Regions from separate parts of the Actinoplanes sp. NBRC 101535 genome, predicted to be linked through region 2. Evidence: riboswitches for the same ligand, from Rfam matches in the RefSeq annotation. Region 2 holds a riboswitch; each other region holds the start of a gene.
The links. A riboswitch is a leader RNA that binds a small molecule or an ion and turns the genes downstream of it on or off. The one in region 2 is predicted to bind cobalamin.
Positions count from the first base shown of each region.

Region 1: another riboswitch for cobalamin. It lies ahead of QSK32_RS02245 (VWA domain-containing protein); the one in region 2 lies ahead of metE (5-methyltetrahydropteroyltriglutamate--homocysteine S-methyltransferase).
Region 3: another riboswitch for cobalamin. It lies ahead of bluB (5,6-dimethylbenzimidazole synthase); the one in region 2 lies ahead of metE (5-methyltetrahydropteroyltriglutamate--homocysteine S-methyltransferase).

Region 1 covers NZ_BSSY01000001.1:514,971-524,188, forward strand. Annotated here, with positions in the region: gene QSK32_RS02225 (putative bifunctional diguanylate cyclase/phosphodiesterase) at 127-2,403, opposite strand; gene QSK32_RS02230 (universal stress protein) at 2,462-3,298, opposite strand; gene QSK32_RS02235 (citrate synthase) at 3,482-4,765, shown strand; gene QSK32_RS02240 (gluconokinase) at 4,871-6,433, shown strand; cobalamin riboswitch at 6,526-6,656, shown strand; gene QSK32_RS02245 (VWA domain-containing protein) at 6,667-8,979, shown strand; gene cobO (cob(I)yrinic acid a,c-diamide adenosyltransferase) at 9,196-9,218, shown strand, end outside.
Region 2 covers NZ_BSSY01000007.1:194,079-203,296, reverse strand. Annotated here, with positions in the region: gene QSK32_RS21175 (MFS transporter) at 1-1,188, opposite strand, end outside; gene QSK32_RS21170 (hypothetical protein) at 1,365-1,913, shown strand; gene QSK32_RS21165 (hypothetical protein) at 1,983-2,660, shown strand; gene QSK32_RS21160 (LacI family DNA-binding transcriptional regulator) at 2,691-3,683, opposite strand; gene QSK32_RS21155 (hypothetical protein) at 3,882-4,115, shown strand; cobalamin riboswitch at 4,135-4,341, shown strand; gene metE (5-methyltetrahydropteroyltriglutamate--homocysteine S-methyltransferase) at 4,435-6,675, shown strand; gene QSK32_RS21145 (ABC transporter substrate-binding protein) at 6,722-7,696, opposite strand; gene QSK32_RS21140 (hypothetical protein) at 7,895-8,905, opposite strand; gene QSK32_RS21135 (transporter substrate-binding domain-containing protein) at 8,898-9,218, opposite strand, start outside.
Region 3 covers NZ_BSSY01000008.1:200,038-209,255, reverse strand. Annotated here, with positions in the region: gene QSK32_RS23320 (BCCT family transporter) at 1-1,154, opposite strand, end outside; gene QSK32_RS23315 (TetR/AcrR family transcriptional regulator) at 1,218-1,820, opposite strand; gene yidC (membrane protein insertase YidC) at 1,883-2,716, shown strand; gene QSK32_RS23305 (endonuclease/exonuclease/phosphatase family protein) at 2,720-3,478, opposite strand; gene QSK32_RS23300 (hypothetical protein) at 3,924-4,115, opposite strand; gene QSK32_RS23295 (HupE/UreJ family protein) at 4,197-5,516, shown strand; gene QSK32_RS23290 (type 1 glutamine amidotransferase) at 5,491-6,165, shown strand; gene QSK32_RS23285 (GlsB/YeaQ/YmgE family stress response membrane protein) at 6,252-6,557, opposite strand; cobalamin riboswitch at 6,653-6,856, shown strand; gene bluB (5,6-dimethylbenzimidazole synthase) at 6,868-7,485, shown strand; gene QSK32_RS23275 (YdeI/OmpD-associated family protein) at 7,487-8,089, opposite strand; gene QSK32_RS23270 (hypothetical protein) at 8,487-9,203, opposite strand.

The sequences.
Region 1 (9,218 bases), on a different contig from region 2:
GATTCAGCGGCGACGGGGGACCCGGGTGTCGCGGGTGGCGGCCGCCAGGGCCGCGGCCAGACCGGTCACCAGCAGCAGAAGCAGAAGCACCATGAGAGGTGTGGCCATCGCCGCATAATGCCCGACTCAGGCGCCGGACACCAGTCCCGTCCGGTCCGGTTTCGTGACCCGCCACCGCTCGGCGAACTCGGGTGCCGGGACCGCCTTGCCCCAGAGCCAGCCCTGGCCGTTCACCACGCCGACCGCGCCGAGCGCGTCCCGCTGCAGGGTGGTCTCGACGCCCTCGGCGATCACGCTGAGTCCCAGGGCGGTGCTCATCGCGACCACCGCGCGGACGATCTCGTCGTCCTCCACGTTGATGCCGAGCCCGATCACGAACGAGCGGTCGATCTTCACGCCGGTGACCGGGAAGCGGCGCAGGTAGCCGAGGGCGGAGAAGCCGGTGCCGAAGTCGTCGACGAGCAGTTTGACGCCGAGTTCGCGGAGCTCGAAGAGGACCCGGGCGGTGAGGCTGGAGCCGTCGACCATCACCGACTCGGTCATCTCCAGGGCCACGCAGCGGGGCGGTACGCCGTACCGCATCATCTCGCCGGACACGATCAGTGGCAGGTCGGCGTCGGTGAGCTGCCGTGGCGAGACGTTGATGGAGAGGTAGAAGTCGTCGCCGACGGTGCCCTCCGAGCGCCAGACGCCCAGCTGGCGCAGGGCCTCCTTGCGGACCCAGGCGCCGATGCTGCCGATCAGCCCGGCGTCCTCGGCGATCGGGATGAACGTCATCGGCGGGATGGTGCCGCGTTCCGGGTGTTCCCAGCGGACCAGCGCCTCCGCGCCCACCGGCAGGCCGGTGTCCAGCCGGACGATCGGCTGGTACGCCACGTGCAGCTGCTCCTCGGTGAGCGCCACCCGCAGCGCCACCTCCAGTTCGATGCGTTCCCGGACCTGCGCGTGCATCGAGGTGTCGAAGATGATCGACCGGCCCGGCCCCTCGGCCTTGGCCCGGTACATCGCGGTGTCGGCGTCGCGCATCAGTGCCTCGGCGATCACCGGAGCCCCGACCGGGTCACCGCCGGCGTGCGCCAGCCCGATCGACGCGCTGATCACCACCTCGTGGTTGATCACCGGGAACGGGCGGGCGAAGCAGGTGCGGATGTCCTCGACCAGGCGCAGCGCGTCCGGTTTCTCCCCGACGTAGACCATCAGGAACTCGTCACCGCCGACCCGGCCGAGCGGGATCCGGGCCGGCACCGTGGTGCGCAGCCGGCGTCCGACATCGATCACCAGCTGGTCGCCGGTGTCGTGCCCCCACGAGTCGTTGACCCACTTGAAGCCGTCCAGGTCGAGCATGTAGACCCAGACCCGGTCCGGTCCGGCCGGGTCGATCGCCCGGACCAGGCGCTCGATCTTCGAGGTGATCGACTTGCGGTTCGGCATGCCGGTCAGCGGGTCGTGCATCGCCTGGTGCTCGCTGCGCAGCTGGGCGGCGACGTGCGCCCGCACCGCGGCGATCGCCCGGGCCAGCAGCAGGGCGACGACCAGCAGGCCGACCACCGCGATCAGGCCCTGTCTCCAGTCGTTGCGGGCCTCCGCCGCCAGCAGCACGAACGGCATGGTCAGCGCCGGGACGATCAGCGCCAGCCGGGGCCAGGACCAGGCCTGCACGGGCGGCCGGTCGGCTCGGCTCATCTCCAGCACCGACGGGTGCAGCGCGGCCACCCCGAGCGCCGTGTACGCGAGCAGGAACGGCACGTTGAGCAGCGGGGAGGCGTAGATGTGGCCGGAGGCGCCGGCGACCGCGTACACGGTGTCGCCGATCAGCATCATCGCCATCGTGCCGAGGACCGCGACCAGGCTGGCCGGCCAGGTCTTGGCGGTGAAGCTCAGGTTCACCACCAGCATCAGCACCAGCACGTCGAGCAGCGGGTAGGTGCCCTGGATGGCGGCGACCACGCCGGAGCGACCGGGCACCCCGGCGGCCGGGGCGGCCAGCAGCAGGGTGCTGGTCATGCCGGCGGACAGCGCCACCATCAGGCCGTCGAGCACGGCGTGCCGGTCCAGTCCCTGCCGGGCCCGGAGCAGCACCACCAGGAACGCGCCGAGCAGCAGGTAGCCGCTGAAGCTGGCCGCGTCGGCGAGCAGCGGCAGCGGCATCGGCTGGTCGGTGACCGCCGGCCGGATCAGGACGCCGACCAGGAAGAGCAGGGCCGACGCGCCCATCAGGAGCCAGGCGGCCGGCGGTTCGGCGCCCCAGTGCCGGGGGCCGCCGAAGCAGGCGCTGACGGTGGCCACGCCGAGCAGGACGAACGCGGTCGTACCGATCGACGACGACGGGAAGAGCGCGTAGACGACGGTGGCGGCGACGCCGCCCACGGCCTGGAGCTGCCACAACCGTCGGGCGAGTGCCACGGGTTCTTCCTCCCGCTTCAGCCCGGAATAGCTGTCGGGATCAACCGTAGCAAATCGGTCAGGTCGCGAGTCTCGGTTCGTGGAACTTCGGTGACCGTGGCACCCGGCGGGCCGGCACCCGCGCACTGTGCACGAAGACCGCCGGGCACAGTCCACGGCGCAGCACCGCGCTTGCGACGGCACCGAGCCGTCCGGAAGCGGTCAGACCTCGAGGTCCGAGAATGATCAGACCCGCGCGGCGCGAGGCCGCGATCAGGGTGGCCGGTGCCGAGCCGGTCAGCACCATCCGGCGTACGCTCGGAAGCTCCGCGACCGCCGCGATGGCCTCGTCGAGCACCCGGTGCCCGGCGGCCTCCTGCCCGTCGTCGAGGACCACGTGCACCGCGTGCACGGCGACCCCGCGCCGCCGCGACTCCTCCGCTGCGAACCGCAGAGCCAGCACCGAGTACGCCGAGCCGTCGACCGCGGCCACCACCGGCCCGGACGGCGGGCGGGCCGTCCGCGTCACCAGCACCGGGCACCACGCCTGGGCCGCCACCTCCGGGGTGATCACCATCCGCCCGGCGCCCAGCACGATCAGCGAGGCGTGCCGGCTCAGGCGCAACAGCACCCGTCCGGCCGGTCCATCCACCAGTTGGCCGCGCGCATCCACGCCGGGTGTGGAACGCTGGGCCGTGACGACCGCCTCCTCGACGACACGCGAGGCGGCCCGGCGAGCCGGGGCGTAATCGACGCCGGCGGCTCCGGACCGGGGATCGGGCCAGGTGAAAGCGTGCACGACCTTGAGTACCCGACCGCGGGAGCCGGCCTCCCGCGCGGCCAGCCGCACGGCGGCCAGACCGGCCGTGGTCCCGTCGACACCGGCCACCACGGGTCCCTGCGCCGGGATCTGCATCGGTTCGACCTCCGCTCGGCGTAACAGAGTCGCAATATACCGACCATTGTCTATGGTGCAACGGTCCATACGTACTGGTGACCAATGCCTCAACAGCCAGGCACCTGATGACCCATTCAGGTTGAGGGTTTACGGTGAACGGCAAAATATTCGAGACATCTGCCGGTGAAGTGAGGGAAATACATGACGGATGTCAAGCTCGACCATCCTGGTGGCCAGCTGTCGATGTCGGTACGCAAGGCCGTCGACGGACCGGGCGGCATCGACGTCAGTGCTCTGCTCAAGGAGACCGGCTTCGTCACCCTCGATCAGGGCTTCGTGAACACCGCGTCGACGACCTCGGCGATCACATACATCGATGGTGACCAGGGGATCCTCCGCTACCGCGGATACCCCATCGAGCAACTCGCGGAGAAGTCCACCTTCCTCGAGGTGTCCTACCTGCTGATGAACGGCGAGCTGCCCACGGCCGCCCAGCTGCGGGAGTTCGCCGACCGGATCCGGGTGCACACCCTGCTCCAGGAGGAGATGCGCACCTTCTTCTCCAGTTTCCCGCGGGACGCGCACCCGATGGCCGTGCTCTCCTCGGCGGTCACCGCGCTGTCCACGTTCTACCAGGACGCCCTCGACCCGCTGGACGCCGAGCAGGTCGACATCTCCGCGATCCGCCTGATGGCGAAACTTCCGACGATCGCCGCCTACGCCTACAAGAAGTCCATCGGCCACCCGCTGCCGTACCCGGACAACTCGCTGGACTACGTGCAGAACTTCCTGCGGCTCACGTTCGGCCTGCCCACCGTGGGCTACGACGTGGACCCGAAGGTCGCGAAGATCCTCGACATGCTGTTCATCCTGCACGCCGACCACGAGCAGAACTGCTCCACGTCGAGCGTGCGGCTGGTCGGCTCGTCGCAGGCCAACCTGTTCGCGTCGGTCTCGGCCGGCATCAACGCCCTCTCCGGCCCGCTGCACGGCGGCGCCAACGCGGCGGTCCTCGAGATGCTCGAGCAGATCCGCAAGGACGGCGGAGACGTCAACTCGTTCGTCACTCGCGTGAAGAACAAGGAGAAAGGCGTCAAACTGATGGGCTTCGGCCACCGGGTCTACAAGAATTACGACCCGCGCGCCGCCATCGTCAAGAAGGCCGCCCAGGAGATGCTCTCCACCCTGGACAAGCCGGACCCGCTGCTGGAGATCGCCTTCAAGCTCGAGGAGATCGCCCTCTCCGACGAGTACTTCATCTCCCGCAAGCTCTACCCGAACGTCGACTTCTACACGGGCCTCATCTACAAGGCGATGGGTTTCCCGACCAAGATGTTCACCGTTCTCTTCGCCATCGGCCGTCTCCCGGGCTGGATCGCCCAGTACCAGGAGATGATGCTCGACCCGGCTAACAAGATCGGTCGCCCGCGGCAGATCTACACCGGTGCTCCGGTGCGCGATTTCGTGCCGCTGGATCAGCGCTGACCGTCGTATTTCGTACGCATTTCGAGAGCGCCCCGCCGGCTTCGTGCCGGTGGGGCGCTCTCGTGTCGGGGTATGAGGGTCCGCAGACATCGGAGAGGGGCATGCATGGACGTCGTGATCGGCATCGACACCGGGACCACCGCTACCAAGGGGGTGGCCGCCACCACGACCGGTGAACTCCGGGCACTGGCCAGCGTCCACTACCCGCTGTCGGTCCCCGGGCCCGGCCGCGCCGAACTCGACCCGGCCGCCCTGGTCGACGCCGCCCTGCAGGCGCTGACCGATGTGGCCCGCCAGTGCCGGGAGCGCGGCGACCGGGTGGCGGGTGTCGCCCTCAGCTCGTTTCTGCACGCGCTGGTCCCGATGGACGATGCCGGGCGGGCACTGGGACCCGTCGTCACCTGGGCGGACAATCGTTCCGCCGCGCAGAGCCGCCGGATCGCGGCGGACGGGGCGGGGGCGGCGCTGCAGGCGCGTACCGGCACGCCGGTCCACCCGATGTCCCCGCTCACCAAACTCGCCTGGTGGTCCGAGACCGATCCCGATCAGCTGCGCGACACCCCGCGCTGGGGCGGGGTGAAGGAGCTGATCGTCGCGGCGCTCACCGGCGGTCCCTTCCTCGTCGACCTGTCGGTCGCCTCGGGCACCGGCCTCTACGACATCCACGCACGGCAGTGGGACCCCGCGGCCGTCAAGATCGCGGGGGTACGCGCGGAGCAACTCGCCGAGGTCGTCCCCACCACGTCCCGGCTGACCCTGTCCACCGCGGTGACCACCGCCGCGGGCCTGCCACCCGGCACCCCACTGATCATCGGTGCCGCCGACGGCCCGCTCGCCAACCTCGGCGTGGGCGCGACCCCGCCCGGCGTGGCAGCGGTCTCGCTGGGCACGTCCGGTGCACTGCGGACCGTGGTCGACCGCCCGGCCGCCGACGAGGCCGGGCGCCTCTTCTGCTACGCGCTGACCGAGGACCGCTGGGTCGTGGGGGGAGCGGTCAACAACGCCGGGTCGGTGGTGCGCTGGGCCTCCCAGTCCCTGACCGGTGTCCCGGACCCCGACGGCTCCTCCCCGGTGGAACCGGCCGACGGCCTCGACGCGGAACTGCTCGCCGAGGCCGCCACGATCCCGGCCGGCAGCGACGGACTGCTCTGCCTGCCGTACTTCCTGGGCGAACGGGCTCCGTGGTGGCGCCCCGGCATGCGCGGCGCCTACCTCGGCCTGCGCCGCGAACACCACCGCGCCCACCTGGTCCGCGCCGCGGTGGAGGGCGTCTGCCAGCAGCTGGCCCTGGTCCGTGACTCCTTCGAGGCCGAGGGTGTCGCCCTCACCGAGATCCGGGCCACCGGCGGCGCCGCGGCCTCCACGCTGTGGGTGGCGACCCTGGCCGGCACGCTCGACCTCCCGGTGTCGGTGGCGGACATCCCCGAGGGCACCGCCCTGGGCACCTGCCTGCTGGCCTGGCACGCCCTCGGCGAGCTGCCCGACCTGGACCGGGCCGCCGCCCTGGTGCCGACCGGCGAGACGACCCGGCCCGACCCGCGGGACGCCGCGCTCTACCGGCGTCTGCGCCCACTGGTGGAACGCTCCGCGCTGGCCGTCCTCGACGTGGTGACCGAACTCGACGAACTGGCGCCCGAGCCCCTGCCCGGGACGGAGAAGGCCGTCTGACCTCCGGGGCCGGTGTGAGGGATGTCCTGCGGGCGGGGGCCGCGTTGACGGTTCCACCCCGGGTAGGAAAGAGTGGCCGGGAGCGGTAGCGGAGGAACCCGGTGCGAATCCGGGGCGGTCCCGCCACTGTGACCGGGGAGCGACCTGCCGGCAGAGACGCCACGACCTGCAACGGCGGGCCGGAAGGCGGAGCGGGGAGCGTCGATCCGGGAGTCAGGAGACTCCGGCCGCTCGTGCCACCGTCGCGCGGGCGTGGATACCCGCCGGAAGGGAACCCCGTGACTGTTCCGTACCCGTTCTCGGCCGTGGTCGGCCTGGACGATCTGCGGCTCGCCCTCCTCCTCACCTCCGTGTCGCCGGCCGTCGGCGGCGTGCTGGTCCGCGGCGAGAAGGGCACCGCCAAGAGCACCGTCGTCCGCGCGCTGGCCGGCCTGCTGCCACCGGTCACCGTGGTGCAGGGCTGCCGGTTCGCGTGTGATCCGCAGGCGCCCGACCCGGACTGCCCGGACGGCCCGCACCCGGACGGCGGACCCGACAAGGACCGCCCGGCGAACCTGGTGGAACTGCCGGTCGGCGCCACCGAGGACCGGGTGGTGGGCACACTCGACCTTCAGCGCGCGCTCAGCGACGGGGTGAAGGCCTACGAGCCCGGCCTGCTGGCCGCCGCGCACCGCGGCGTGCTCTACGTCGACGAGGTGAACCTGCTCCCCGACCACCTGGTGGACCTGCTGCTGGACGCGGCCGCGATGGGACGCGCCCACGTCGAACGCGACGGGGTCAGCGTCAAACACGCGGCCCGGTTCCTGCTCGTCGGCACGATGAACCCGGAGGAGGGCGAGCCCCGCCCGCAGCTGGTGGACCGGTTCGGCCTGGTGGTGAACGTGGCGGCGCCCCGCGACGCGGTGCAGCGTGCCGAGGTGGTGCGGCGGCGGCTGGCGTACGAGGCGGATCCGGCCGGGTTCGCGTCCCGGTTCTCCGCGGACGAGCGACGCTACGCGGCCCGGATCGCGGAGGCCCGTGCCCGGCTGCCGCTGGTGACCCTGCCCGACGAGGAGCTGGACCGGATCGCCCGGGTCTGTCTCGCCTATGGCGTGGACGGGATGCGGGCCGACATCGTGGTGGCGCGGTGCGCGGTGGCACTGGCCGCCTGGCACGGCCGGGACACGGTGACGGCCGAGGACGTGGCGGGCGCGGCGCGGCTGGCCCTGCCGCACCGGCGGCGCACCGACCCGCTCGACCCGCCGGGCACCGACGAGGAACGGCTCGAGGAGGCGCTGGCCGAGGCCGAGCGTCAGGCCGAGCAGGAGCGCGCATCGCAGGATCAGGCCGATCGGGACCCGGACGGCGGTCCCGACGGTGACGGTCCCGATGGTGACGGTGACGGTCCCGATGGCGATGGTGACGGTCCTCCGGAGGGCGGCGGGGGCGGTGAGCCGCGAGGTCCGCGTGACGGCGGCGGGCCGCAGGGCGGTTCCCACCCCGGCGACGGTACGCAGGGGAGCACCGCGACTGACGACCCGGCGGATCCGGGGCCGGACCCGGCGAGCGGGCAGCCGCAGACCTCGGGGGCGATGGCGAGTGCCGGGGCGGCGTACCGTACCCGGACCCTGCGGATCTCGGCCCGCGGCGAGGGGGGACATGCCGGACGGCGGTCGCCGGCGTTCGCGCGCCGGGGCCGTGTCGTCGGGAGTCGCGTTCCGGCGGGGAAGCCGACCGGGGCGCCGCATCTGACGGCGACGCTGATGGCGGCTCTGGAACGGGCCGCCGCGGGCGCCGACGCCGCGCCGGGACGATCCGTCACGCCGGGAGGATCCGTCACGCCGGGACCTTCTGGGGAGCCGGGACGATCCGTGGTGCCGGGACGTTTCGGGACGCCGGGACTGCCTGTGCGGACGGGACCGGTCGTGCGGGTCGAGCCCCGCGACCTCCGGGAATCCGTGCACGTCGGCCGGGAGGCGAACCTGGTGCTGTTCGTCGTGGACGCGTCCGGATCGATGGCGGCCCGCAAGCGGATGACCCTGGTGAAGACCGCGGTGCTGTCGTTGCTGCGGGACGCCTACCAGCGACGGGACCGGATCGGCATGATCACGTTCCGGGGTGCGGACGCCGAGGTGGTGCTCCCGCCCACGTCCAGTCACGAGGTCGGCGTGATGCGGCTGGCCGCGCTGCGGACCGGCGGGCGCACACCGCTGGCGGCCGGACTCCGTGCCGCCGCGGCCACGATCGCCACCGAGCGCCGCCGGGACCCGCGACGCCGGCCGCTGCTGGTGCTGGTCACCGACGGCCGGGCGACCAGCGGGCCGGACCCGGTGGGTCTGGCGCCGCTGCTCAGCGGTGTCTCGGCGGTCGTCGTCGACTGCGAGTCCGGTCCGATCCGGATCGGTCGTGCCCGTCGGCTGGCCGCCGCGCTGCGGGCCGACGTGATGCCCCTGGAGCAGTTGCAGGCCGCGACCGTTCTCGGTGGGCGTGCCGCGGCCGGCTCTCCGTCCGGAGCCGGCTCCACGGCCGGTGTCGCGGGCGACCGGGCTTACCGCCGGGCGGCGTGATCCACCGGTTCTGAAGCCGCCGGCCACGGAGAGTCCCCGGTCGCCGCGGTGCGCCGCCGGGCCGGGCCACCGCCGCCGGGCCGGGCCACCGCCGGTGGGTGGGTGGCATGAGCCGGGCCGTGCGTGATCGCCGCGGGTCCCGGGACGACCGGTATTCGGCGGGAACGGATCCGTGCGTACCCCACATGAATTCGATCTTGGAGAGGGCGAGCGAGCATGCCGCAAGGGAAAGTCACCAC
Region 2 (9,218 bases):
CAACGGGACGACGGCCAGGATCAGCCAGGGCAGCGCCGTTCCCGGACCGGTCGCGGCGGCCGTGTCGAACAGCCGGCCGGTCACCGCGCTGCCCACCAGCACCGCGATTCCCCCGGCGGCGCTGAGCACACCGAAGTACGCCCCCAGCCGCCGTTCACCGGCGAGGCGGGCGGCGCTGTCGCGCACCAGAGGAGAAGTGATCATCTGGCCGGCGGTGAGCAGGACGACCAGCGCGACCGAGGGCCAGACCGCGGCCGTGCCCGGACGGGCCGCCGCGACCACCGCGAACGCCGCCGCGATCAGCGTGTACCCGGTCGCCGGCGCCCACCGCGGCCCGAGCCGGTCGCGCACCGCGCGAGCCACCGGCTGCCCGGCGATCACCATGATCGACGCGGCGGCGAAGAGCCAGCCGAGCGCCCAGGTCGCGCCGACCCTCGCCAGTTCCAGGGGCAGCGCGAGGTAGAGCTGGTTGTACGCGAGCAGCCCGGCACTCGCCGCCGCGGCCAGCGCCAGGAACCGCCGGTTGGCGAACACCTCCCGAAGCCCGTCGCGGACCGGTTCGCCGGCGTGCGCGCCCGGCTCGGCGGGCAGCAGGCGCCAGTGCATGAACCAGATGGCCACGAACACCACGGCGGCGGCCAGGCAGGTGCTCCGGAATCCGGCGGCGAGCAGCAGGGTGCCGAGCAGCGGACCGGTCACCGCGCCCACTTCCCCGGCGGCGGAGAACATCGCGAACAGGTCGGTACGCCGGACCCGGCCGGCCGTTTCCAGGCGGCCGCCTTCGCGGGCCAGCGCCGATTCGACCGCGGGCGAGAAGAGCGCGGCGGCGACACCGGTCAGCACTGCACCGGTGAGGACCTGCGGAAGGTTCCCGGCGAGGCCGAGCACCACGAAACCGGCGACGCGGACGACGCAGCCGGTCAGCACGACCGGCCGGGCACCGAACCGGTCGGCGAGCACCCCACCGATCAGGAAGAGTCCCTGCTGGCTGAAGGTACGCAGCCCGAGCACCAGCCCGACGGTGGCCGCGGCGAGTCCGAGGTCCTCGGCGAGGTGCCCGGCCAGGAACGGCAGCACCAGGTAGAACCCGACGTTGAAGGCCAGCTGGGTGAGCACCAGCAGCCGCGGGACGGCGGGCAGGTGCATGATCTCGGCAAGAATCATCCATCGCCGTACGGCCCCGGCCACCCGGACTCCCCCACCCCGCTATTGCAAATAATGTGCAACAGGGTAACAGCAAGATCGATCCGGGCCGCGATGTCTCCACCATTCGTGCCGCGAAACGGGCAGAACGCCACCGGGTACGCGCCGGAGGACGACTGTGGGATCCACAGACGACATCCACCACACCCCGGGAGCCCACCGTGAAGAAGACCGCAGTCCTCGGCGCCCTGACCGCCACCGGCCTGGCCCTCGGCGCGCTGGCCGCGAACCCGGCCGCCGCGGCCGCCGCCGACCCGATCCTCACCGGCAAACGGCAGGTCGTCATCAAGCCGCTCCCGTCGTTCGAGTCGATCGTCGGCATCGACGGCAAGGGCCGGCTCGACCTGATCGACGGCGAACCCGCGTACGGGCTCTTCGTCCTCTCCCCGGTCGGCGACAAGTACCAGATCAAGACCGCGAAGGCCGGCGACGGCCCGAAGGCGGCCTGCATCGGCATCCGCAACAACGGCAGCAACCCACTGACCGCGGTGGCCACCACCTGCGACGCGAAGCGGGCCGGCCAGCTGTTCACGCTTGTCGCGCAGACCGCGAAGGACAACGGGCGGCCGACCTACGGCATCCACAACCAGGGCGCGTTCCTGCAGTACTTCCCCCGTACCGGGCTGATCGCCGAGGAACTGGGCGACGCGAACCTGGCGACGACGTTCTCGTTCGTCGACAACGGCCCCGCCCCGGTCCTGCCGAAGTAGTCCTGATCCGAATCGGTCCGTAACCTGATCCGAACGTGACTCTTACGTCGCGCGGCTCGACTGGGCGACATGGCATCTCCCCGGCGGGCACCGATCCGGCACAGCGCGGTCGCGGCACTGATCGGCACACTGTTCACCTACTGGATCTGGCAGGCCGGGGCGATCGGGCACGCCCGGTCCTGCCCGGACACCTGCCTGACGCACGTCGCCGGCGAGGTGACCGCGACGAGCAGCTCGCCGTCGCACTCCGGGCAGGACGGGCGCGAGACCGGCGGCACCGGGCACTCGGCGACGATCGCGTTGTCCGGCGGCCGGACGATCGAGGTGTCCCTGCACCTGAGCGCGGGCGACGACGTCGACGTCGGACTCTGGCACGGCACCCCGGTCACCGTGGACCGGGCGCGCATTCCCGGTTCGGCATGGCCGGAGTCGTGGTACGGGCTCGTCACGATCCCGCTCTTCGCGGCCCTCGTGTACGCCGCACTCACCGCGGCCTCGGAGCTGGTGGTGTGGTGGAGGGGCGGGCCGCCGGCCGGGCCCGGCTGCCTTCCGCCGGTGATCGCGGTGCTGAGCCTTCCGCTGTCGATGCTGGCGGTCGGCTTCACCAACCTGTCGGACGGGGACTGGTTCCCGCGGTGGTGGCCCGCGCCTCTGCTGATCGTTCTCGGACTGCCGGTGGTGATCCGCGCCATCACCTCCACTTCTTCAGTCAATAGCATCAAGAGTTGGTCATGTGTCGATCCGTGACACTCGGTGTCCGGCAATACCGCCCGTTCCTCAAAGCCCTGCCCTGGAACTCTGCCGCACCCGCAGGTCCGCCGGGAACACACACCGCCAGAACGGCGCGACCTGCCGGTGCACCAGAGCCCGGGTGGCCGCGGCGGCCATCATCTCCACCGGCTGATGCACCGATGACATCGGCGGCGTCGCACACTCGGCGATCACACTGTCGTCGAACCCGACCACCGCCACATCGGCCGGCACCCGCCGCCCCGCGTCACCCAGCGCCTGCATCGCCCCGATCGCCAGCAGATCGCAGGCGGCGAAGATCGCGTCCACCCCGGGCTCCTCGGCGACCAGCCGCGTCGCCAGCTCATAACCCACCTCACGCCGGAACTTCCCGGTCAGCGAGATCTCCGGAATCCCCAACTCCCGCACCGCCCGCCGGAACCCGTCCCGGCGGGCGTCCGCACACGGATTGCCCTCCTGCCCGTGCAGGGCCGCGATCCGGCGGCGCCCCGACTCGTGCAGATGCCGCACCGCGGCGGCGGCACCGTCGCTGTTGGCGACGTCCACGAACGGGACCCCCGGAGCGGACGGGCCCATCGTCACCACCCGGTCGCACTGCTCGTAGAAGGCCGCCGCCAGCTCCGGCTCCACATTGCTGAGCAGCACACCGAGACTCACCGACTCGGCGATCGTGGCGATCAGCTCCGACGCCTGAGCCCGCTCCACCACGTGCACCCTGAGCTGCGCGGTGCTGCCGGCCAGCTCTTGGAGGATCCCGGCGGTGACCCGGCCGTAGTACGGACTGGTCCCGAAGACCGACGGATCGTCCACGATCACCAGCTCGATGACGTCGCCGTGCCCGTGCGCGAGGGCCCGGGCCACCGAGTCCGGCCGGTAGTCCAGCCGGGCGATCACCGCCCGGACGTGCTCCTTGGTCCGCGCCGACACGCCCGGCGCGTCGTTGAGCACCCGGGAGACGGCCGCCTTGGACACCCCGGCGGCGGCCGCGACATCGGCCAGAGTCACTCGCTTCCGCTGCATCCGCCGACTATAGGACGCGCCCCCGGTCTTCCCTGCCCCTTTTACTCCCGGGCGAAGTCAGGAGATCTCGCCCCGCACGGTCATCTCCACACCGATGGCGATCGCGTCGAAGTCGTCCGGCAGTACGGCGATGTCCTCGACCGCCTCCCAGCGCGTCAGGGATCCCGTCGGACCGCCTGGGCACTGACCGCCCGGAAGGTGGTCAACATCGCCGACGTCGACCTGGACGGCACTCCCGACCTGCTGTTCCGCAACATGGCCAGCGGCACCATGATGATCCGCCACGGCAAGCCGGGTGCGGTCGTCGCCTCGCTCAAGCCGGCCGGCGCGGACGGCAACATCCGCCTCTACCACCCGGGAGAGACCAGCGTCGGCATCTCCGACGAGATCGTCATCTCCACCGACTGGACGGCGGTGAAATCCTTCGGCTGAGCCGGGCCGGAGGCCGGGTAGAGTGACCCGCGGTGCCGGTTCGCCCCACCCGCCAGGCGGGGCGTCGTAAGAGGGAACCCGGTGGGAGACCGGGACTGCCCCGCAGCGGTGAGTGGGAACGAAAGTCGTCATGAAGCACTGGACCGGCGACGGTCTGGGAAGCGACGGCCGGTAGGAAGCACGCGTGCCCACGAGTCCGAAGACCTGCCGGCGCCGCGCCCGCCGACCGGTGGGCGCCGCCGGCGGTCCCTCGGGAGGACCAGGGGTGAACCCCCTCTTTTCGCGTGCCCGCCGGCCGCTTCGAGGGAGGGAGACACCGGTGGATCACACCGCATTCGGTCAGAGCACCGTCCTCGGCTATCCGCGCATCGGCGCGAACCGGGAGTTGAAGAAGGCCGTCGAGGCCTACTGGTCGGGCACCATCGACGCCGCCTCGCTGGAGGACACGGCCGCCGGGCTGCGCGCCGAGGTCTGGCGGACGCTGCGCGACGCCCGGCTGGACGCGATCCCGTCCAACACGTTCTCCTACTACGACCACGTTCTGGACACCGCGGTCGCCGTCGGCGCGATCCCCGAACGGTTCCGGCGGCTCGGCCTGTCCGAGCTGGACACCTACTTCGCCATGGCGCGGGGCGTCGACGCCGAACCGGCGCTCGAGCTCACCAAGTGGTTCGCCACCAACTACCACTACCTGGTTCCGGAGATCTCCCCCGACACGGTCTTCACCGCCAACCCGGTCAAACCCGTCTCGGAGTACGCGGAAGCGCAGTCGCACGGCATCACCACGAGACCGGTGCTGGTCGGGCCGGCCACGTTCCTGCTCCTGGCCAAGGGGGACGACCCGTTCGCCCGTCTCGGCGACCTGGTCGACACGTACGCGCGGATCCTGTCCGCCCTCGCCGGCGCCGGGGTCGCCTGGGTGCAGCTCGACGAACCCGCCTACGTCGCCGACCGCACCATCGACGAGATCAGCGCCCTGCACGATGCGTACGCCCGTCTCGGCGCCCTCACCGACCGGCCGAAGATCTTCGTCGCCACCTACTTCGGTGACCTCGGCGACGCCCTGCCGGCCCTGCTGCGCACCCCGGTCGAGGCGATCGGCCTCGACTTCGTCGCCGGACCCGCCAACCTGTCCCGGCTCGCCGCCGCCGGACCGCTGCCGGGCAAGACCATCGTCGCCGGGCTGGTCGACGGGCACAACGTGTGGCGCACCGACCTGCGGGCCGCGATCACCACCGGCACCACGCTGACCGCGCTCGCCGACCACGTCGCCGTCGCCGCCTCCTGCTCGCTGCTGCACGTGCCGGCCGACCTGGACGCGGAGACCCGGCTCGCGCCGGAACTGCGCGAACGACTGGCCTTCGCACGGCAGAAGGTCGACGAGGTGGTGCTGCTCGGCGCGGCGCTGCGGGACGGGACCGGGCCGGCGCCCGTACCCCTGTCGCCCGCTCCCGAGACCTGGCGCCGCACCGAGGTCCGCGCCCGCCTGGCCGCGCTCTCCCCCGCCGACCGGCAGCGCGGCGATTACCGGGCGCGGGCCGCGGCCCAGCAGGAACGTCTCCAGCTGCCGCCGCTGCCGACCACCACGATCGGCTCGTTCCCGCAGACCGCCGAGCTGCGCGCCGCCCGTGCCGCACTGCGTGCCGGGACGCTCGACGCCGACGGCTACGCCCAGCGGATGCGTGCCGAGGTCGCCCACGTCATCCGGCTGCAGGAGGAGCTCGGCCTGGACGTGCTCGTGCACGGCGAACCCGAGCGCAACGACATGGTCCAGTACTTCGGCGAGCAGCTCGACGGGTTCGCGGCGACCGACCACGGGTGGGTGCAGTCGTACGGCTCGCGGTGCGTCCGGCCGCCGATCATCTTCGGTGACGTGGCGCGCCGGGCGCCGATGACGGTGGCCTGGTCCAGCTACGCCCAGTCGCTGACGGCCAAACCGGTCAAGGGCATGCTCACCGGGCCGGTCACCATCCTCGCCTGGTCGTTCGTGCGCACCGACCAGCCGCTGGCGGCGACCGCCGACCAGGTGGCGCTGGCCCTGCGCGACGAGTGCGCCGATCTGGAGGCGGCCGGCATCACGGTGGTGCAGGTCGACGAGCCGGCCCTGCGCGAACTGCTGCCGCTGCGGGCGTCCGCGCAGAAGGCCTACCTGGACTGGGCGGTCGGCGCGTTCCGGCTGGCCACCAGTGGGGTGGCGGACGGCACCCAGGTGCACACCCACCTGTGCTACTCGGAGTTCGGCGAGGTCATCGGCGCGATCGACGGCCTGGACGCGGACGTCACCAGCCTCGAGGCGTCCCGTTCCGGGATGGAGGTGCTCGGCGATCTGGCCGCCGCCGGGTACCGCCGCGGCGTCGGGCCCGGGGTCTGGGACATCCACTCCCCGCGGGTGCCGTCGCGGGGTGAGGTGACCGGTGCGCTGCGCCGGGCGGTCGCCGCCGTGCCGGGCCGCCGGCTGTGGGTCAACCCGGACTGCGGGCTGAAGACCCGCGGCTATCCGGAGGTGGAGGCCGCGCTGCGGAACCTGGTCGCGGCCGCCGCGGAGGTCCGGGCGGGCTGAACCGGTCCGGGGCGGGCGTCGCCGCCCGCCCCGGGACGCACGGCGGTCACGCGGCGGTCTTGAACCGCTCGACGATCCTCTGCAGGCCGTCGACGGAGAGCGGGGACGGCGGCTCGGTGAAGTTGAACAGCTGAGGCAGGACGTTGCCGCCGCTCACGGCCTTGAGCTTGTCGGCGCCGGGCAGGTCGGTGATCGCCTTCTGGACCGCGGCGGGGTCGCCGTCGCCGTACAGCAGGATCAGCACGTCGGGGTTGCGGCCGAGCAGCTCCTCGAGGGTCACCTCGAAGACACGCTCCTTGCTGTCGGCGAAGACGTTGGTGAACCCGGCCGCCTCCAGCTGCGGTTCGGCCATGCTCGCCGAACCGTAGGCGTAGGTGACCCCGCCGCCGACGGTCGGGTAGAGCACCGCCGCCGTGCGGTCGCCCTCGACCTTGCCGATCTTCGACACGCGCTCCTGGAGAGCACTGACGGCCGCCTCGGCGTCCTTGCCGAAGACCTTTCCATAGGTACGCATCTGCGAGTAGATGTCGTCGAAAGTGGGCTTCGTCGTGTTGCCCGGGCACATGGTGGGCTCTTCGAGCAGCGGGATGTCCACCGCGGACAGCGTGTCGCGGGACAGGTTGTCGACCTCGCCCAGCACCAGGTCGGGCTGCTGGCTGATCACGACCTCCTTGGAGATCTGCAGGTGGCCGCTGGTGTCGGTCTTGTCGGTCAGCAGCGGGATCTTGTCGATCTCGGCCTGGGTGGCGGCGTCGTAGTACTCCGTCGGGTACAGCCCGGCCCGCGCGGTGGCCCGGTCCAGCACGCCGAGCGAGTGCAGGTACGGCACGGCGGCGCTCTTGAGCAGCACCACCCGCTCCGGGGCCTTGTCGAAGGTGACCTCGGCGCCGCAGTTGGTCAGCGTCAGCGGGTATCCGCCGGCGGGCGTACCCGATGTGGTCTCGGCGGTGGAGCCGGCACCGCATCCGGCGGTGAGCAGGATCGCGGCGGCGCTGGTGGCGAGGAGGCGGAACGCCTTCATCGGCGGGACCTTTCATCGGGCGCCCGGTCAGCGATCCGACGCCCTTGGTTTGCTGTTGCCAAGGATGTGCAGCAGGCTACCAGCGGGCCGATCGACGACGGTCGGGGCCCTGGAGCGGCGACACCGAGGAGGACGACGGCGCCGGCGCCGGGACGGCGACCCGGCTCGCCCGCTCCCACCACCCGGATGACACCGCGATCACGGCCCGCCCGCCGCGTCCGTGACAGTGCTCCGGACCCGGCCCTGGCAGCGGCGGTCCGTCTCGACGGTGTCCGCCTCCGGCAGAAGCTGGTCGATCAGGGAACGGTCGGCCGGCCAGCCGAGGAACGCGACCGCCGGCTCCTCGTCGTCACCGGACGCCGGGCACAGCACCTGGCCGCCGATCCGGTCGCTGCCGACGAAGACGACCGCCCCCTCGCGGTCCATCACCGTCACCACGTGATCCTGGGCGGTGATCACGTAGCCCACGATCACCGGCGGGAACGGCTCCTGCCCCTCCTCGGTGGTCACCTCGATCGCGACCAGCGGCAGCAGCGGGGCCCGCAGGTACGACGTGGTGATCAGCATCGGCACCAGGATCAGCACGCTCAGCGCGGGCAGCAGGATCGCCGGCCGGGCCGCGAACGCCGGCAGCGGGCCGGTCAGGAACACCGCCAGCAGCGGCGGCAGGAGCAGCAACAGACCGGTGACGGCCTGGCCGTCCAGCACGGCGGCCTCCACCGCGTCCACGAAGATCAGGTAGTACTCGGCGGCCAGCACCAGCACCGGCAGCCCGACGCCGGTGGCGAGGATCAACAGCCGGTTCCCCGGGTACGCCTCGCGGAACCCGAGCGCCACGATCACCACCAGGATCGCGCCGAGCGCCGGCAGGTACCGCAGTTGCCAGGTGAGCACGGCGACGCACGCGGCCACCCCGGTCAGCCAGAGCGGCACCCGCAGGTTCAGGCCGAACGGCCACCCGCCGGACGGGTCGCTGATCCGCCGGTACCCCTCCGCCAGCCGAGCCGTGAGCAGCAGGATCGGGACCATCCAGAGCAGTGATCCGAACAGGACCACCATCAGGCCGGCCGGGCTGAGGTTGGCGATCAGCAGGATCATCGTCTGCGGATCGCCGTTGCCCATCAGCCACACCCGGCCGACGAGCAGGGCCAGCGGAAACACCGGGAGCAGCGCGAGCGCCCCCTGCGTCGCACGGCGGCGCTCACTCACGGAGCTCCCCGATCCGGAACCCCTCAGCCTCATCCTTCGGCTGCGCCGACACGGCGACCTGCTGGCCGGACATCCACCTGTCCGACGGCAGGAAGTGCCGGGCGTACGCCTCCTCCCACCGGGTGTCGTGGTCGTCCGCCCACGAGCTCTGCAACACCGACTCCACGAGCTGGCGCAGGGCGGTGTTCTCCCCGGTGTTGACCACCCATTCCTCGGGCGTGTCCACTCCGACGTCGTGGGCCATCAGCCCGTCGTGGTGCCGGGCGACGAACCCGGCCAGCAGCGCCGCGTCGCCGAGTGTCCCGGCGAAGTC
Region 3 (9,218 bases), on a different contig from region 2:
GTGCCGCTGAGCTGCATGTCCAGGGCGCTGCCGCCGAGCACGGCGAACCAGATCACGCTGACGCCGCTGGGCACCAGCATGACGCCGACGACGAACTCGCGGATGGTGCGGCCGCGGGAGATCCGGGCGATGAAGGTGCCGACGAACGGCGCCCAGGAGATCCACCACGCCCAGTAGAAGATCGTCCATCCGGCCAGCCAGTCCGGGTCGGCGACGGCCGCGGTGAGCGCGGACATCTCGACCAGGTTGCTCAGGTAGCTGCCGATCGAGGAGGGCAGCACGTTGAGGATGGCGCCGGTCGGCCCGGCCAGGAAGACGAAGAGCACCAGGGCGGCGGCGAGCACGACGTTCGCGCTGGACAGCCATTTGACGCCGCGGCTGATGCCGGAGACCGCGGACAGCACGAACGCCACGGTCAGCACCGCGATGATGGCGATGTCCAGGCCTTCGGACTGCGGGATGCCGGTGACGATGCCCAGGCCGGCGGCGATCTGCAGGGCGCCCAGGCCGAGGCTGGTGGCCGAGCCGAACACGGTGGCGAAGACGGCGATCAGGTCGATGGCCCGGCCGGCCGCGCCGTCGGCGTGTTTGCCGAGCAGCGGGTGGAACGCGGCCGAGAGGCTGTTGCCGCGGCCTTTGCGGTAGGTGGCGTAGGCCATCGCCAGGCCGACGACGGCGTAGATCGCCCACGGGTGCAGCGTCCAGTGGAAGAGCGTGAACTGCATCGCCGAGGAGGCCGCCGCGGTGGTGCCGGGTGCGGCGTCGGCTCCCGGTGGTGGCGTGCCGAGGTGCTGCAGCGGTTCGGCGACGGCGTAGAAGATCAGGCCGATGCCCATGCCCGCGCCGAACATCATCGCGATCCAGGCGGGCGTGCTGAACTCGGGACGGTCGTCGTCGCGGCCGAGCCGGATCCGGCCGTACCGGGAGGCGGCCAGGACCAGCGCCGCGACCAGGAAGGCGTCCGCGGCGACCACGAACAGCCAGCCGAAGTCGGTGATGGTCCAGGCCAGGCCGGCGCTTGCGGCGTCACCGAGCGACCCGGGGCTGAGGATCCCCCACAGGACGACGGCAACGATGCCGGCCAATGCCACGGACACGATGACAGGATCCACGGAGGGCTTCCTGTCGGTGATCGGTGGTTGATTTCCGCTCATGGATTTCGGAGCGTAGTCACCCCACCAGGCATTACTTTTCAGCAGTTATACAGATAGTGATCATCAACACGACTCCTGGGCGCAACCCAACCCGGCCAGGGCGAGGTCGGCGAGCGTCGCGCAGTCGTCGTCGCCGGGCGGTCCGCCGTGGGTCTGCTCCCACATGAAGACGCCCGAGTAGGCCAGGAAGACGGCCAGGCGGCCGCGGGACGCATCCTCGATCTCGCCTCTCGCGGCCGCGTGGTCCGCCGCCCGGTGAAAAGGCGCGAGGGTACGCGTGACCGCGCTCGCCATCAGATCCCCGAGTTCGGTGGCGCTCGCCTTGGCGGCCGCGGCGATCGCCCGCCCCTCGGGGCGGGCCGAGCTGTCCCGGATGCGGCACAGCAGCACCAGCAGGTCACCGCGCAGGGTGCCGGTCGCCGGGTCCCGGTCGTGCTCGGCCAGCAGCGGCTCGACCACGGCCTCGAGCAGGGCGGCCTTCGACGGCCAGCGGCGGTAGATGGTGGTCCGGTTGACGGCGGCGGCCCGGGCCACCCCGTCGATGGTGATCGCGGCGAAGCCGACCCGGGTCATCTCGGCGAGGACCGCCGCGCGGACCCGTTCCACCACCTGAACGCTGCGCGCCCCGTGCCGGACGCCGGTGGTGCGCCGTGTCAGCTCCGTCATGGGAGTCACTATGGCATCATCGTGTTGCCTTTTTCGTCTCCATCCCTCTGACGGGAGCCCTCGTGAGTCTCGACTGGATCTACTCCGCAATCTCGTGGATCCTGCTGACCTGGCATGGCATCTGGGACGCCCTCGGCGTCCCCGACGACGCCGTCCTCGGCACCAACTGGACCTGGGTCCTCGCGATCGTCTTCCTGGTCGTCACCCTGCGCGCCATCCTCTTCCCCGTCTTCGTCAAGCAGATCAAGAGCCAGCGGGCCATGCAGGCGCTGCAGCCCAAGGTCAAAGAGGTACAGGAGAAGCACAAGGACGACAAGGAGGCGATGCAGAAGGCGATGATGGAGCTCTACCAGACCGAGAAGGTCAACCCGCTCATGGGTTGCCTGCCGATGTTCGTCCAGATCCCGGTCTTCCTCGGCCTGTTCCACGTGCTCAACCGCCTGCGCCCGGACAACCTGGGCACCGAGAGGTACGGCTGGAGCGCCGAGCAGTTCTACGACGCCACCCACGCCGGCCTGTTCACCGCCCCGCTCGCCGGCAAGTTCGGCTCCTCCGCCGCCGAGCTCGAGGCCCTGGGCGCGTCCGGCGGCGCGGTCAAGGTGATCGCCGCGATCCTCGTCCTGGTGATGATGCTGACGACGTACCTGACCAGCCGCCAGATGATCCTGAAGACCGGCTGGGCCGAGGACCCGCAGCAGAAGATGATCCAGCGCATGATGCTGTACGGCATCCCGGCCACGCTGCTGTTCTCGGGCGCGCTGTTCCCGCTCGGTGTGGTCATCTACTGGGTCACCAACAACCTGATCACCCTCGGACAGCAGCAGTGGGTGCTGCGCAAGTTCCCGCCGGCGAACCTCGCCACCGGCGCGACCCCGCCGGCCCCGATCGTCCCCTGACCCTCACGGCCGGTGTCGAGCTGGAGGGCGGAGCGCGGCGATATCCGGATGCCGTCCGGGTGTGCGCCGCGGGACCTCCACCTCGACCCGGATCGGGCGGTGATCACTGCCCACCCCGCGCATCGCCCCGGACCTCCGGATCCGCAGGCCCGGACTCCGCAGGATGTGATCGATCTGGGCCAGCGGCCGGTGCGCGGGCCAGGTCCGCCCCCGGGCCGCCTGACGGTACGGGCGGGCCAGCAGAATCGTCGGCCAGAACATGTTGAAATCCCCCGCGATGACCGTCGGGCGGTAGTCTCCGGCCAGCCCGCGCCGCAGCCGGAGCAACTGCGCCGGGCCGTACGGCAGCCGGTGGGTGAGGTGCACGTTCACCACCTGCAGGCCGGCCACCTCGACGACCTGCGCCGACCGGTCACCGATGACGTCACCGGGGGCGGCACCCAGCCCGATCGGGGTGCGGACCGTGATCGGATGCCGGCTCAGCACGGCGATCCCCCACGCGCCGATCTCGTCCGGCGCCCGCGGGGCCACCGCCAGGCCCGGCAGGTCCACGTCGCCGGTCATCGGCAGTTCGGCGTACCCGGGGTAGCCGCAGTCGCCGGCCGCCGCCCGGGCCAGACTCACCCCGCCACGCGGGCGCCAGTTCTCCTGCACCAGGACGACGTCCGTGTCCAGAGCGGCGATCGCCTCCTCGACCGGGTAGGCGTACCCGTACCGGTCCAGCCCGCAGTGCAGGTTGATGCTGGCCAGGGTGAGCGGCACGGCAGCGGTACCCCCATCCCCGGCACGTCGCCGGCGGGCCGGATCGTCCCTGCTCCCATCGGACGATTCCGGCCCCTGCTGAGAGCACCCCGGCCCGGGCAGCACGAACGCCCGGTCCCGGCGCGGATCCTCCTCCGCGCCGGAACCGGGCTGCACCGGCGGCGACCGCTGACCGCGGCCTCGAGGACCCACCCCCGGCTCCTCGCCGCCACCGACGACTGCTCCCCCTGACCTCCTGCTCCCCCGCCCGCGGCCTCCCCGCAAGCGCCGCCTACTCCCCGTCCGCGCCGCCCACTCCCCCGTCCGCGTTGCGACAACCATGATCAGCTTTGGCTGAGGGCGATCCCGGTGCCCGCCGGTTGCCGTTCGGGAGCAGGGCACCAGGAGACAGTGCCGCCCACCACCGCCTGACCACGGTCGGCGGGCGGCACTGCCCGGGTGGCGCTCAGTGACAGGCGACGGCGCTCACCGACGAGCGCCAGCTGTGGCAGAGCAGCATGTGCAGAGCGCTGCCCTGCGTCGCCGAGGCCGGTCCGGCCGTGGTCACCACGACACCGCCGGTGGCCATCAGGGCCGTGGCGGCCAGGGTGGCGGCTCGGCGCCTCCAGATCCGTGACGGTCGATCTTGCATGGTCATCCCCGCTCCTCCTACTGTCTACAATGGATGTCCGGAGCTTCGCACGATCGACAGCCCCGGGGAAGGCGCACGGGGGTGCTCATGAGAACGAACCGGCCATGGCGTGGGATCGCGGTGCTTCTCGCGGCGGCGTACACGATGGGGATCCTGATCGCCGGGGAGCCGGCGGCGGCGCACCCGCTCAGCGCCACCGCGATCCTGCTCGATGTCGCCCCGGACCGGGTGACCGGAAGTGTGCAGTTGCCGGTCGACCGGCTGGCGGCCGCGCTCGGCCGGTCGCTCACCGCGGCCTCGGTCACACAGCCCGCGGAACTCGGCGATCTACGCGGATATCTGCGGGAGCACAGCGCGGCGGCGGGCACCGACGGCACGCCCTGGCAGCTGGAGATCAGCGGCGGCCGGGTGGAACGGGTCGACGACGTCGACCACCTGATCTGTGACCTGGTGCTGACACCGCCCGGCGGTGCGGTCGGCGACTTCACCCTCACCTGGACGGCGATCCTGCACCGGCTGGCCGTGCATCAGGTCTTCGTCGGGCTGCGGCCGGCCGACGATGGCGAGCACGCGGTGGCCGGCACGCTGACCTGGCAGCGGCAGACGCTGACCGTCCCGGCGGCCGGCGTGGTCGCGCCGCAGACCGGGTTCCTCGCGGCGATGCGGCTCGGCATCGAACACATCGCCGAGGGCGCCGACCACCTGCTCTTCCTCATCATGCTGCTGCTGCCCGCACCGCTGCTGGCCCGCACCGGCCGGTGGGTGCGCGCCGGCGATCCGCGGCGGAGCTGGCTGCGGGTGGTGCATGTGGTCACGGCGTTCGCCGCCGGCCACTCGATCACGCTGGCGCTGGCTTCCCTGGGCTACGTGTCGCTGCCGGTCCGGCTGGTGGAGAGCGTGATCGCGCTGTCCGTGCTGGTCTCCGGGGTGCACGCGATCCGGCCCCTGGTCCGCGGCGGCGAGGCGTGGATCGCCGCCGGATTCGGGCTGATGCACGGGCTGGCGTTCGCCGCGCTGGTCGCCGACCTCGGGCTCGGCCGGGAGTCGCTGGTGACGGATCTGCTCGGCTTCAACCTGGGCATCGAACTGACCCAGCTGATCGTGGTCGCCCTGCTGATGCCGTCGTTCCTGGCTCTGGACCGCACCCGGCTCTACCCGGGGTTCCGGATCGTGGTCGCCGGGACCGGGATCGTGCTGGCCGCGGCCTGGTTCGCCGAACGGACCACGATGATCGGCGGCAATCCGCTGGAACCGGTCACCGACCACCTGGTCGAGCACCCGTTCCTGACCGCCGCGGCGATCGCCCTGGTGGCGGTGGTGGCGCGGTCGGTGCCCTCGTGGAACCGGGACGCCGCCGGGCATACTGACGGCCGTGTCGATCATGATCGTGCAGAACTCGCCGGGTAGCGGTCCCGGACGTCTCCTGGACTGGCTCGGCGACCGGGAACCGCGGGTCGTCCACGGACCGGACGTGCCCACCGGGCCCGGCGGCCATCAGGCGGTGGTGCTGCTCGGCGGCGGGTTCCTGCCGGACGACGACGGGCGCGCGCCGTGGCTGCCGGCCGAACGGGACCTGGTCCGGGCCTGCGTCGACGCCGGCGTGCCGCTGCTCGGGATCTGTCTCGGCGCGCAACTGCTTGCCGTCTCGACAGGCGGTGCGGTCACCGCGGATCACGGCGAGCCGGAGCGCGGGTCGTGCGAGATCACGCTGCGGCCGGAGGCGGCCGGTGACCCGCTGTTCGCCGGGCTCGGACCGGCCGTACCGGTGATCCAGAACCACCGGGACCAGGTGACCGCGCTGCCACCGGGGGCGGTGCTGCTCGCGTCGAGTGCGGCCTGCCCGGTTCAGGCGTTCCGGGTCGGCGAGCTTGCCTGGGGACTCCAGTTCCACCCCGAGGTCGGCGCGGACCGGCTGTCCACCTGGGACGAGGCGGCCCTGTCCGCGGACGGGCTCGACCTGGGCGCGCTGCGGGCCGCAGCCGAGCGCGCCGAGGCCGCGGCGACCGCTGCCGCGTACAAAATGGTCAGGGCCTTCGCGGACCTGGCCGGACGCTGACCTCGGACCGGTCGCCGGCCGGGGCCGCGGTCGCCGGTAGTCAGCCGGAGTCGCGGTCGCCGGTAGTCAGCCGCGGTCGCCGGCCGTCAGTCGGAGTCGCGGTCGGTGGTGAAGGTCTTGGCCAGCACGGCGGCGATCGCCACGCCGACGACGGCGATGCCCACCTGCACGCCGACCACGGCCCAGTCGAAGGTCCGGCCGGTCACCGTGAACAGGTTGTCGCTGTGCAGCTCCCAGCGGTCGGCGACCCACGTGCCGGCCACCGCGGCGCCCATGCCGATCAGCACGGTCGGGATGATGCCGATGCTCTGTCGCCCGGGCAGCACGATCCGGGCGACGACTCCGATGATCGCCCCGAACACGATCGCCGTCAGGTAGTCCTGCAGGTCCACAACGTCCTCCCCGGTATGTCGAACTCCGCCCATGCCCATAGTGACCATCGGGTCAAACGCCGCGCCTTGCGCCGACCGATAGGGTGATCGGTGGCACTAACTGTCAGCGAGGTGCCCCGGCGGCCGCTCGCCGCCGGGGAGAATCGGGAAGCCGGTGTGAGTCCGGCACGGAGCCCGCCGCGGTGACCGGGGAGCTGCCGCCCACGCGCTCCGGCGCAGCCACTGGCCACCATGGCTGGGAAGGCGGGCGGTGAGGTGACGATCCGGAAGTCCGAAGACCGGCCTCGCGTGGGATCCAGCGGGAGCTGCTTTGTCTGATCTGTATGGTGTCATCCATTCCCGGCGGGACGTTCGGGCCGAGTTCACCGGTGGGGACATCGCTCCGGGCGTACTCGAGAAGGTCCTGAACGCAGCCCACGCCGCACCCAGCGTGGGCATGTCGCAGCCCTGGGATTTCATCCTGATCCGTGATCGCGCCCTTCGGGAGACCTTCCATGCTCATGTACGCGACGAGCGCGCCGTCTTCGCAGCAGGGCTGACCGGCGCGGAGGCCGAACGGTTCGCCCGCATCAAGATCGACGGCGTGCTGGAGTCGACGCTGTCGGTGGTGGTCACCTACGACCCGTCGCGCGGCGGTCCCGCGGTGCTGGGCCGGCATGCGATCGCCGACGCCGGGCTCTACTCGGTCTGCCTGGCGATCCAGAACCTGTGGCTGGCGGCGACCGCGGAGGACCTCGGCGTCGGGTGGGTCTCGTTCTACCGGGAACCGTTCGTCGCCGATCTGCTGAACATCCCGCCGGGGATCCGCCCGGTGGCGTGGCTGTGCCTGGGACCGGTCTCCCACCTGCAGGAGGTCCCCGACCTGGAACGCCACGGCTGGCGGTCCCGCGCACCCCTGGTGGACGCCCTGCACCACGACCGCTGGTAACTCACGGCGCCGGCGGCCGGGCCTTCTGCGGGTGGTGCGCCTCGTGGCGGGCCAGCATCGCGACGAACTCGGCGATCTTCCGGGTACGCGTCTCGGGACGTTTGACCGAGCCGAGGCGGTGGATCAGCGCGTAACGGTTCGTCTTGGTGAGCACGTCGAACATGGCCTGCGCGGCCGGCTCGGCGGCGATGGCGGCCAGCAGGTCGGCGGGCACCTCCGCCTCCGAGGAGGGGGCGTAGGCGGCCGCCCACCGGCCGTCCGCCTTCGCCGCCTCCACCGCGGCCCGGCCGGCGGGCTGCATCAGGCCCGCCTCCTCCAGCCGGGCGACGTGTTCCACGTTGCGCCGCGACCAGATGCTGCGGGCCCGGCGCGGGGTGTACCGGATCCAGGACATCGCCTCGTCGCCCTTGCGGGCCTGGCCGTCGATCCACCCGAAGCACAGGCCCTCGTCGACGGCCTGCTGCCAGGTGAGCGCGGTGACCGTGCCGCCCTTGCGGGTCAGCGCAAGCCAGACCCCCTCGGACGTGCTGTGGTTCCCGGTCAGCCACGCCCGCAGTGCGCCGGCGTCCGCGACGATCAGCTCGTCCAGTTCCGCTTTCCCCATGTAGGCAGGCTAGACACCATTGAGGTCAGGTTCTGTCCGGATCCGGACGTGGTGGCGCTGCGGGTGTTCCCGACACGTTTCGTGATCAGCGTCCGCGTGGTGACTCGGGGCTCTGTGCACGGCCGCAATCACCACGCCCCGCCGCGACCGTGGTGACTTCGGGCGCCCAGCGCGCCATAAATCACCACACCCCACGACCAGCGTGGCGACTTGTGGCGCCCAGCGCGGCTGAAATCACCACGGTCCAACACCAGCGTGGTGACTTCGGGCGCCCAGCGCGCCTGAAGTCACCACGCGGGCGGGCTTCGGCGCCCTGAGCACGAAACGTGTCCGGCCGGCCGCGGCGGCACTCTCGCCCGTGCACACCGGCTTGGGCGGCCGGCCCGGGAGGGACGGGTCAGGAGCCGAGCACGTAGATCTGGTCGGCGGGCGGGGCGACGATGTCGCTGAACGTCGCCCCGAAGTCGCTGAACACCACGGCGTCGCCGTCCTTGCCGGTGATCTGCAGCGGGAGCGGCTCGCCGGTGGTGGCGATCCACAGCACGGTGCCGGTGTCGCCGGCGTCCTTCAGGCCGATCGCCGGCTTGCCGTCGATCTCCTTCTGCTCGCCCTTGGTGAGGGTGCCGTCCGGGGCGAGGAACTCGTCGACGGTGCCGATCGTGAAGATCTGCGCGAAGGCCTCGCCGCCCGCGCCGCCGGCCGAGATCCACCGGCCGTTGATCGACTGGGCCATCAGCTTGCCCTGCTCGGCGCCGGCCGCCATGGCCAGGAACTCCTCGTTGGGGCGCAGGAACTTGCCCTCGCCGGCGGCGATCAGCTCCACCTTGACCTTGTCGAAGGACATGACGGCGCTGAAGTCGGCGCCGCTGACCTTGAGGTCGACGTCGGTGTCCTGGCCCTGCAGGTTGGTGCGGCCCTTGGCCTGGAACGACTTGGCGGATGCGAGCGCCGCCTTGGCCTTGGCCAGGATCGCGTCGGCCTCGAGCGCCGCCACACCGTTGTCGGTGGCCGCGGCCGCCGGGGAGGAGGCGGCCGGGGAGGGGGAAGCGGTGGAGCCCGACTGGCAGCCGGTGAGGGCCAGGGTCAGAGCGGTCACGGCGGCGGTGGTGCGCATGCGAAGCACGGTGTC